DNA from 4 places in the Pantoea sp. F_5 genome. Region 3 is predicted to be linked to each of the others. Evidence: predicted binding sites of a transcription regulator. Region 3 holds the regulator's gene; each other region holds the start of a gene.
The links. The regulator PurR, encoded in region 3, represses purine synthesis genes. The targets are predictions, from matches to a motif close to CANGCAAACGTTTGCNTG.
Positions count from the first base shown of each region.

Region 1 (2,204 bases), on a different contig from region 3:
GCCGCTTCCATCAGCGCAATCGCCTTGTCCGCGTCTGCCGGGCTCAGTGCGATGATCATGCCGACACCGCAGTTAAAGGTACGGTACATCTCGAAACGGCTGACGTTGCCCGCCTGCTGTAACCAACTGAAGACTGCTGGCCACTGCCAGCTCTTCTCGTCGATCACGGCCTGGGTGTTGTCGGGCAGGACGCGCGGGATATTTTCCCAGAAGCCGCCGCCGGTCAGGTGTGCGATAGCATGCACATCGACCTGTTCAATCAGGCTCAGGATATTTTTCACGTAGATGCGGGTCGGTTCCAGCAGATGATCGGCCAGCGGTTTGCCTTCCAGCTGTTCAGCCAGCGGATCGGTGTTGCTGACTTCCAGAATCTTGCGCACCAGCGAATAGCCGTTGGAGTGCGGGCCGCTGGAGCCGAGGGCGATCAGTACGTCGCCATCCTGCACCTTACTGCCGTCGATAATTTCTGACTTTTCCACCACGCCGACACAGAAACCGGCCACGTCGTAATCTTCGCCGTGATACATGCCTGGCATCTCAGCGGTTTCACCGCCCACCAGCGCACAACCTGACTGCAGACACCCTTCGGCGATGCCGGTGATCACCGCAGAGGCAGTATCCACATCCAGTTTGCCGGTGGCGTAGTAGTCCAGGAAGAAGAGCGGCTCAGCGCCCTGAACCACCAGGTCGTTGACGCACATCGCGACCAGGTCAACACCAATGGCATCGTGACGTTTGAGATCCATCGCCAGACGCAGCTTGGTGCCCACGCCATCGGTGCCGGAGACCAGCACGGGTTCACGGTATTTTTGCGGCAGCGCGCAAAGCGCACCAAAACCGCCCAGTCCACCCATCACTTCCGGGCGACGCGTCTTTTTCACTACGCCTTTAATACGGTCAACCAGAGCGTTACCAGCATCAATATCAACACCGGCGTCTTTGTAACTGAGAGAGGTTTTGTCGGTCACTGCGAGGTCCCCACGCGAGTTGCGGTTGGTGGTTTAAAATAAAGCGCGGCAATTCTATCAGTGCAGGCAAACGTTTGCGAGTGCGGGATTGCGCCTCAGGCGATTTTCATTAATCCTCTATTTTTCCCGGTAAACCCGCGGCTTTGCGCAAGAGCAGGTGGCGCAGGGCGCAAAAGGCGGTATAATCCCGCGATTTTTTTTAGCTCAACTCATTCCGGGAGAACACCAATGAAGATCGTGGAAGTCAGACACCCGCTGGTCAAACATAAACTGGGCCTGATGCGTGAGCATGATATCAGTACAAAGCGTTTTCGCGAGCTGGCCTCTGAAGTGGGCAGCCTGCTGACCTACGAAGCGACCGCCGATCTGGAAACAGAGCGCGTCACCATTGAGGGCTGGAACGGCCCGGTAGAGATCGATCAGATCAAAGGTAAAAAAATCACGGTGGTGCCGATTCTGCGTGCCGGCCTGGGCATGATGGAAGGGGTGCTGGAACACGTTCCCAGCGCCCGTATCAGCGTGGTGGGTGTTTACCGTGATGAAGAGACGCTGGAGCCGGTTCCCTATTTCCAGAAGCTGGTCTCTAATATCGAAGAGCGCCTGGCGCTGGTGGTCGACCCGATGCTGGCGACCGGCGGTTCCATGATTGCTACCATCGACCTGCTGAAGAAAGCGGGCTGCACCAGCATCAAAGTGCTGGTTCTGGTTGCCGCACCAGAAGGGATTGCTGCACTGGAGAAAGCGCATCCTGATGTTGAGCTTTACACCGCGTCAGTGGATCAGGGACTGAACGAAAAGGGTTACATCATTCCCGGTCTCGGCGATGCCGGGGACAAGATTTTCGGAACCAAATAAATCGCACAGCCGACCAGAGAGTCGGCTTTTTTTTGGCAAAAATAGTGCCCCGAACGGATTCGGTCTGCCGCAAGGCGCACCGGCGTGCCTGCTGCTGTGCAGAGACGCGAACCCACGGGGATAAAAAACATAAGGGGATAAATGATGACTCGTCGCGCCATTGGCGTCAGTGAACGGCCGCCGTTACTGCAAACCATTCCACTCAGCCTGCAACACCTGTTCGCCATGTTTGGCGCTACGGTACTGGTGCCGATTCTGTTCCACATCAACCCGGCGACGGTGCTGTTGTTCAACGGCGTCGGCACACTGATTTATCTCTTTATCTGTAAAGGCAAAATTCCCGCCTATCTTGGTTCCAGTTTTGCCTTTATCTCGCCGGTG
Region 1 is NZ_VWUO01000001.1:88,066-90,269, forward strand. It holds gene purM (phosphoribosylformylglycinamidine cyclo-ligase) at 1-968, opposite strand, end outside; gene upp (uracil phosphoribosyltransferase) at 1,197-1,823, shown strand; gene uraA (uracil permease) at 1,968-2,204, shown strand, end outside.
Region 1: the regulator PurR is predicted to act here: its motif matches at 1,032-1,049, upstream of purM (phosphoribosylformylglycinamidine cyclo-ligase).

Region 2 (2,204 bases), 420 kb from region 3:
GGGCGATCATCAGCAACTCATCGATGCCATCCACACAAAATTACTGCCGCTGGGCGATGATGTGACTTTTGTTCCTGGCCACGGCCCGATTTCCACACTGGGGCATGAACGCATCAGTAATCCTTTCCTGCAGTAAACAATCTGTCATTTTATCTGAAATAAAAAAATGGGCCTGATGGCCCATTTTTTTCGTCGTCAGCGTTACAGCACGGCGACAATCGCTTCGCACAGCGCCGACATATTGTCTGGCGTCATGCCCGCCACATTCACGCGGCCTGAGTTAACGGCATAGACACCGAACTCTTCACGCAGGCGAATCACCTGGTCTTTGGTCAGGCCACTGAAGGAGAACATGCCGTTCTGTTTAATAATAAAGCTGAAGTCACGCTGCGCGCCTTTTTCCGCCAGGGTGTTCACAAACAGCTGACGCATGCGTTGAATGCGCTGACGCATATCTGACAGCTCCTGCTCCCAGATGGTACGCAGCGCGTCGTTACCGAGAATGGTGGCGACAACAGCAGCACCATGCGCCGGTGGGTTGGAGTAGTTGGCACGAATGGTGTATTTCACCTGGCTGAATGCGGTTTCTGCTACGCCGGCGTCGGCCGCTACCAGCGTGATGGCACCCACGCGCTCATTGTAGAGACCAAAATTCTTCGAGTATGAGCTGGCGACGATCAGCTCCTGATGTGACGCGGCAAAAATACGAAGGCCTTCTGCATCTTCATCCAGACCACGGGCAAAGCCCTGGTAGGCGAAATCGAACAACGGTAACCAGCCATTAGTCTGTGACAGCTGCGCCAGCTGCTGCCACTGCTCAGCCGTCGGGTCGATACCGGTCGGGTTATGGCAGCAGCCATGGAACAACACCACGTCGCCAGGCTGAACCTGCTGCAGTGACGCCAGCATCCCCTCGAAATCCAGCGTATGGTTTGCTGCGTCATAGTAATGGTATTCACAGACTTCAAGACCGGCAGCATTGAATACGTTGTTGTGATTCGGCCAGCTCGGATTGCTGATCCAGACCCGCTTTACAGAGGTCTGCGTGGCGAGGAAATCTGCTGCTACACGTAACGCACCTGTGCCACCTGGCGTCTGAGCCGTGCGGGCGCGGCCTGCGGTGATCAGCGGGCTTTGATTGCCGAACAGCAGGGCCTGTGTGCAGCGGGCAAAATCAGCCAGACCATCAATGCTGAGATAGTTTTTCGTGGTTTCGTTTTCCAGCAGGTATTGCTCAGCTTTTTTAACACTGGTCAGTACCGGGGTCTTGCCGGTTTCGTCTTTGTAGACGCCGATGCCCAGGTTGATTTTTTCAGGGCGGTCGTCAGCACGAAACAGATCGGCCAGCCCGAGAATAGGATCGGCGGGTGCAGCAGAGATCGATTCAAACATGTGTCAGGTCCATTAGCGTGAACGTAAGCAAGAGAGCTGTCAGGGTAGCGCCCGGCCAGGCAAATGCCAACCGTTTGCGAGACAAAATCGACTATTTTGCGGCTTTGATTTTGCTATCAGGAGAAGCTGAGGTTAACGCTGAGCAAAAGGACGGGAAGAAACGCGGACAAGCTAAATAACAGCCATAAAAAAACGGGGCCTGAGCCCCGTTTTTCAACATGCTTAAAGCAGAATTAGAACTGGTAAACCAGGCCTACGCCTACGGTGTCATCAGTATTCAGACCCAGACGGTTGTTGTCATCCAGCTGGTTGATCTGATAGTCCACATAGGTAGACATGTTTTTGTTGAAGTAATACGTCGCGCCAACGTCGATGTATTTAACCAGGTCAGCATCGCCCACGCCTTCAATATCCTTGCCTTTAGACTGCACGTAAGCAACGGAAGGACGCAGACCGAAGTCGAACTGGTACTGTGCAACCAGCTCAATGTTCTGAGCCTTATTAGCGAATGCAGTCGTGGTGGTACCAGGAGCAATTGTCAGATCGAATGGCGTTGAATTACGGGTTTCACCGTAGTAAGCGGCCAGATAAACATTGTTCGCGTCATATTTCAGACCGGTTGCCCAGTTTTCAGCGCGCTTGCCCTGACCAACAACAGTACCGTTAGCGGCTACACCGGCTGCCTGTGCATCAGTACGATCGCTGCTGCTATAAGCACCAACAATACCTACGCCGATTGGTGAAACGTAAGAGGTTGAGAGGCCCCAGCCATCGCCATTTGAACGACGAATTTCGTCACGTTCGTTTTTGCC
Region 2 is NZ_VWUO01000002.1:32,165-34,368, forward strand. It holds gene F3I44_RS02605 (MBL fold metallo-hydrolase) at 1-136, shown strand, start outside; gene F3I44_RS02610 (amino acid aminotransferase) at 202-1,392, opposite strand; gene ompF (porin OmpF) at 1,626-2,204, opposite strand, start outside.
Region 2: the regulator PurR is predicted to act here: its motif matches at 1,456-1,473, upstream of F3I44_RS02610 (amino acid aminotransferase).

Region 3 (2,204 bases):
GCTCAGCATTGCTGTTGACCGTATTGCCAAACCTCAGCGTACCCGACAGCTGGCCAAAGATTTCTATCGCCACTTCCCCGATATGGAACTGATCATCAGCTACGAAGTGTTTAACGGTGTCTGGGATGCACTGGCCGATGGCCGGGTGGAAGTCGCAATTGGTGCCACGCAGGCGATTCCGGTGGGGGGACGGTTTGCGTTTCGTGATATGGGTACGCTCAACTGGCGCTGCGTGGTCGCGCCCGATCATCCTCTGACGCAGGCGAGCAAGATAGATGACGACACGCTGCGTAGCTGGCCGTCCCTGGTACTGGAAGATACATCACGCGCACTACCGCGTCGAATGACATGGACGCTGGATAACCAGCGCAGGCTGGTGGTGCCGGAGTGGCAAACCGGACTGGAGTGCGTGCAGGCGGGCTTGTGCGTGGCGATGGTGCCGGGTCATCTGGCAAGGCCACTGCTCGACACTGGCGAGCTGGTGGAGCTGACGCTGCCGGTGGCATTTCCGGACAGTCCCTGTTGCGTTAGCTGGGCAGAGGATCGCGCATCACCGGCGACAGGCTGGTTGCTCAGCTATCTGGGTGATGCGCGAACGCTTAATCAGGAGTGGTTAAGCGAGGATTAGCGGCGATAGTCGCGGAACGGACCATCAGCTACTGAACGCCGCTCAATCAACGTCGGATGGACCTCAATCGTTTGTGACACTTCGCGCTTACTGGTAATGCGGTCGAGCAGCATATCCAGCGCCTTCTCACCCAACTGGGCTTTAGGCTGATGCACCGTGGTCAGGGCAGGGGCGAAATAGCGTGCGTTGCGCACATTATCATAACCGATAACCGAAATATCCTGCGGCACGCGCAGACCCATTTCGTCGGCGGCGCAAATGGCCCCCATCGCCATGATGTCGCCGCCGCAGAACACGGCGGTCGGGCGCTGCTTTTGCGACAGGATCTGCTGCATCGCCTGATAGCCCGACTCCGGCTCAAAGTCACCCTGCACAATCCACTCCGCGCGTGGCTGAATACCCGCTTCTTCCAGCGCCTTCAGGAAGCCGGCATGACGTCCGCCGCCGGTGTTACGCTCCATCTGACCGGGAATCGCACCAATATCACGGTGTCCACGTTCAATCAGATAGCGTCCCGCCAGATAGCCACCCTGGAAAGCATTATCCAGGACCGTGTCGGTGAAGTCTGCGCGCGATTCGCCCCAGTCCATCACCACCATCGGGATATTGCGGTTCTCTTCCAGCATCTGCAGCAGATCGTCCGGATACTCAGAGCACATCACCAGCAGGCCATCGACGCGCTTCTGCGCCATCATGCTGAGGTAGGCGCGCTGTTTTTGCAGGTCGTTATGCGCATTCCCCAGAATCAGCGTATAACCTTTATCAAAACAGTGATTTTCAACCGCCTCAATAATTTCAGCGAAATAGGGCGCTTCGCTGGACGTGGCAAGCAGACCCAGCGTCCTGGTGTGGTTTACTTTCAGGCTGCGCGCGACAGCGCTCGGCGAGTAGTGCAATTCTTTAATTGCCTGCCAGACCGCCTCGCGCGTCTCTTCAGCGACAAAGCGGGTTTTATTGATGACGTGCGAAACGGTGGTCGTTGAGACGCCAGCGCGTTTCGCCACATCTTTAATTGTTGCCATGAAAATCGGACTCCATTGCTTACCTAACTCTATGATAAGCGTAATGTTAAACGTTTGCGTCTTCTCAGGGAATTTTCCGCAAAAATACGGTTTTTCTGGCCGGTAAACAGGCTGCTGGCGGAGAAAAAACGCCTGAAAAGATGCGCAAACGGAATCAGGGTTGCGCGCGTTGCGCAACAAAGGCGGGATTCTAACAAGGCTGAACGGATAAAACGAGATTTTTACCAGGTCATGTGGGAAAATGCCATATCCCTACAAAGTGTGTGACTAAGGAGCAGGTAATGAGTACTGATTTGAAACTGGCTTTGATGACTACTGTCGGCTGTCTGCTGATGATTGTGGCCTTTAGTTTTACTGCCATTCTGCACTAATAAAAAAGCCGGGATTATCCCGGCTTTTTTCGAACTGTAGTGCTGATCAGCGAATGTTTTTCGGCGTCATCACACGACGCGCACCAATATAGTGGCGCTGCCAGTAGTCTTCCCCTAATGCACTGATCTGAATATCTTTGCCGGTACGTGGCGACTGAATAAACTTGCCATTGCCCAGGTAAA
Region 3 is NZ_VWUO01000002.1:456,666-458,869, forward strand. It holds gene punR (DNA-binding transcriptional activator PunR) at 1-628, shown strand, start outside; gene purR (HTH-type transcriptional repressor PurR) at 625-1,650, opposite strand; gene F3I44_RS04655 (YnhF family membrane protein) at 1,932-2,021, shown strand; gene F3I44_RS04660 (C40 family peptidase) at 2,068-2,204, opposite strand, start outside.

Region 4 (2,204 bases), on a different contig from region 3:
TGTCGATGGCGCGCAGGAACGTGCGGGTATCAACATAGTCAAAGGTGCCGACGTGACCGAGATATTTCTCCTCCAGCCGCGCCATCGCGCCTTCTTCGCCCATACCATTAAAGAAGTCGAGCATTGCAGCATTCAGGCTGTCGTCATCGCTGTGCCGCACATACCAGGTTACCGGCTCTTCATCGGTAACATCGAACGCCACCGCCAGCTGCGGATAGATGCGCTGCATCAGGGCAATAGTAACGGAATCACCAATGGTATAGTCGAGCTTGCCGTCGGCGACCGCTTCCAGCAGAGCTTTAGGACTCTGATCGGTGGAGATCGCCCAGTCCAAATCGGGGAACTGACTGGAACGCGCACTCTTCAGCGTTGACAGATAGGCCGATCCTGACGCAACCGTTAGCCGCCCCTTTAAGTCACCGAGGTTTTTAGGGCGTGGCTTATCCACGCGATAGACCAGCTGTTGTGAAACGTTGTAGTAACCTGGCCCGGTCTGATAGCGCGTCAGGCGTTCATTATTGTAGTTCAGGCCAGCGGCCAGCAAATCGGCTTTACCATCGTCAAGGTCATCAAACAGATCGCTCAGGTTAGGACGAACCGTCACCTTCAGTTTGACGCCAAGATAATCGGCGAAGCGTTTTGCCAGCTCATAATCCATACCGGCCGGTAACTGGTTAACTGTGTAGTACGTCAATGGGGAGCTGATAGTACTGACCCGCAGGACTCCCCGTGATTTAATCTGTGAAATCCTGTCCTGCCCACCCCCATACCAGGGAATGGATGGCCACAGCGCTAACGCTAACAGCACGGCAACCAGACCGATAAACAGATAATTAAATTTTAGGCGTTTCAAATAGTTATCTCTCGCTGGCTCTAAGGCCTCTGTCTTTTAAAGGCAGTATTTATCTTCTTTGAACTCCCAGAGCGAGGGGCATTTTGCGCAACAAAATCACACTGAGCAACTTTTATAGCAGCTTTTGCGCAAAATTCAGGCAAATCCGGGTTACCAAAAATTGTGCGCAAACGGTTTCGTCACGAGGTCGCTTTCTCTATAATACGCCCCGTTTTCCCTGTTGCGCCCAATCAAGCGTCGCCCGGCGCCCTGACGAGAGACTTATTAATGGAAATTCTGCGTGGTTCGCCCGCCCTGTCGGCATTTCGTGTAAACAAACTGCTGACCCGCTTTCAGGACGCTCATCTGCCGGTGAGTGATATTTACGCTGAGTACATCCATTTTGCTGATGTCAGTACGCCCTTAACCGCTGACGAACAGAGCCGCCTGCAACGCCTGCTGAAGTATGGTCCCTCTCTCGCTGAACATGCCCCTCAGGGACGTCTGCTGCTGGTGACACCACGTCCCGGCACCATTTCGCCCTGGTCATCTAAGGCCACCGACATTGCTCACAACTGCGGTCTGCCGCAGGTACGTCGTCTGGAACGCGGTCTGGCTTTTTATGTGCAGGCTCCGCAACTGACGGAAGCGCAGTGGCAGACGCTGGGTACACTGCTGCACGATAGGATGATGGAAACGGTCTATAGCGATCTGGCGCAGGCAGAGCAGCTGTTTGCGCACCATACGCCGCAGCCGGTGAAGAGTGTCGATCTGCTCGGTGAGGGCCGTCAGGCGCTGGTTCAGGCAAATATCTCGCTGGGTCTGGCGCTGGCAGATGATGAAATCGACTACCTGGTGGCGGCATTTACCGCGCTGGGCCGCAATCCCAACGACATTGAACTCTATATGTTTGCGCAGGCGAACTCTGAGCACTGTCGTCACAAGATCTTCAACGCCGACTGGATTATCGACGGCGAGAAACAGCCGAAGTCGCTGTTTAAGATGATCAAAAATACCATGGAGCAGACGCCAGACTTCGTACTCTCTGCTTATAAAGATAACGCCGCCGTGATGGAAGGGTCAGAAGTCGGCCGTTTCTTTGCTGATGCCGGTGAGAGCGAATACCGCTGGCATCAGGAAGCCGCGCACATCCTGATGAAGGTGGAAACGCACAACCATCCAACGGCCATCTCGCCGTGGCCGGGCGCAGCGACCGGTTCCGGTGGTGAGATTCGCGATGAGGGCGCAACCGGGCGCGGCTCCAAGCCCAAAGCGGGCCTGGTTGGATTCTCGGTCTCTAATCTGCGCATCCCGGGCTTTGAACAGCCGTGGGAAGAGGACTTCGGCAAACCGGTGCGCATCGTCAGCGCGC
Region 4 is NZ_VWUO01000001.1:22,446-24,649, forward strand. It holds gene mltF (membrane-bound lytic murein transglycosylase MltF) at 1-853, opposite strand, end outside; gene purL (phosphoribosylformylglycinamidine synthase) at 1,121-2,204, shown strand, end outside.
Region 4: the regulator PurR is predicted to act here: its motif matches at 1,017-1,034, upstream of purL (phosphoribosylformylglycinamidine synthase).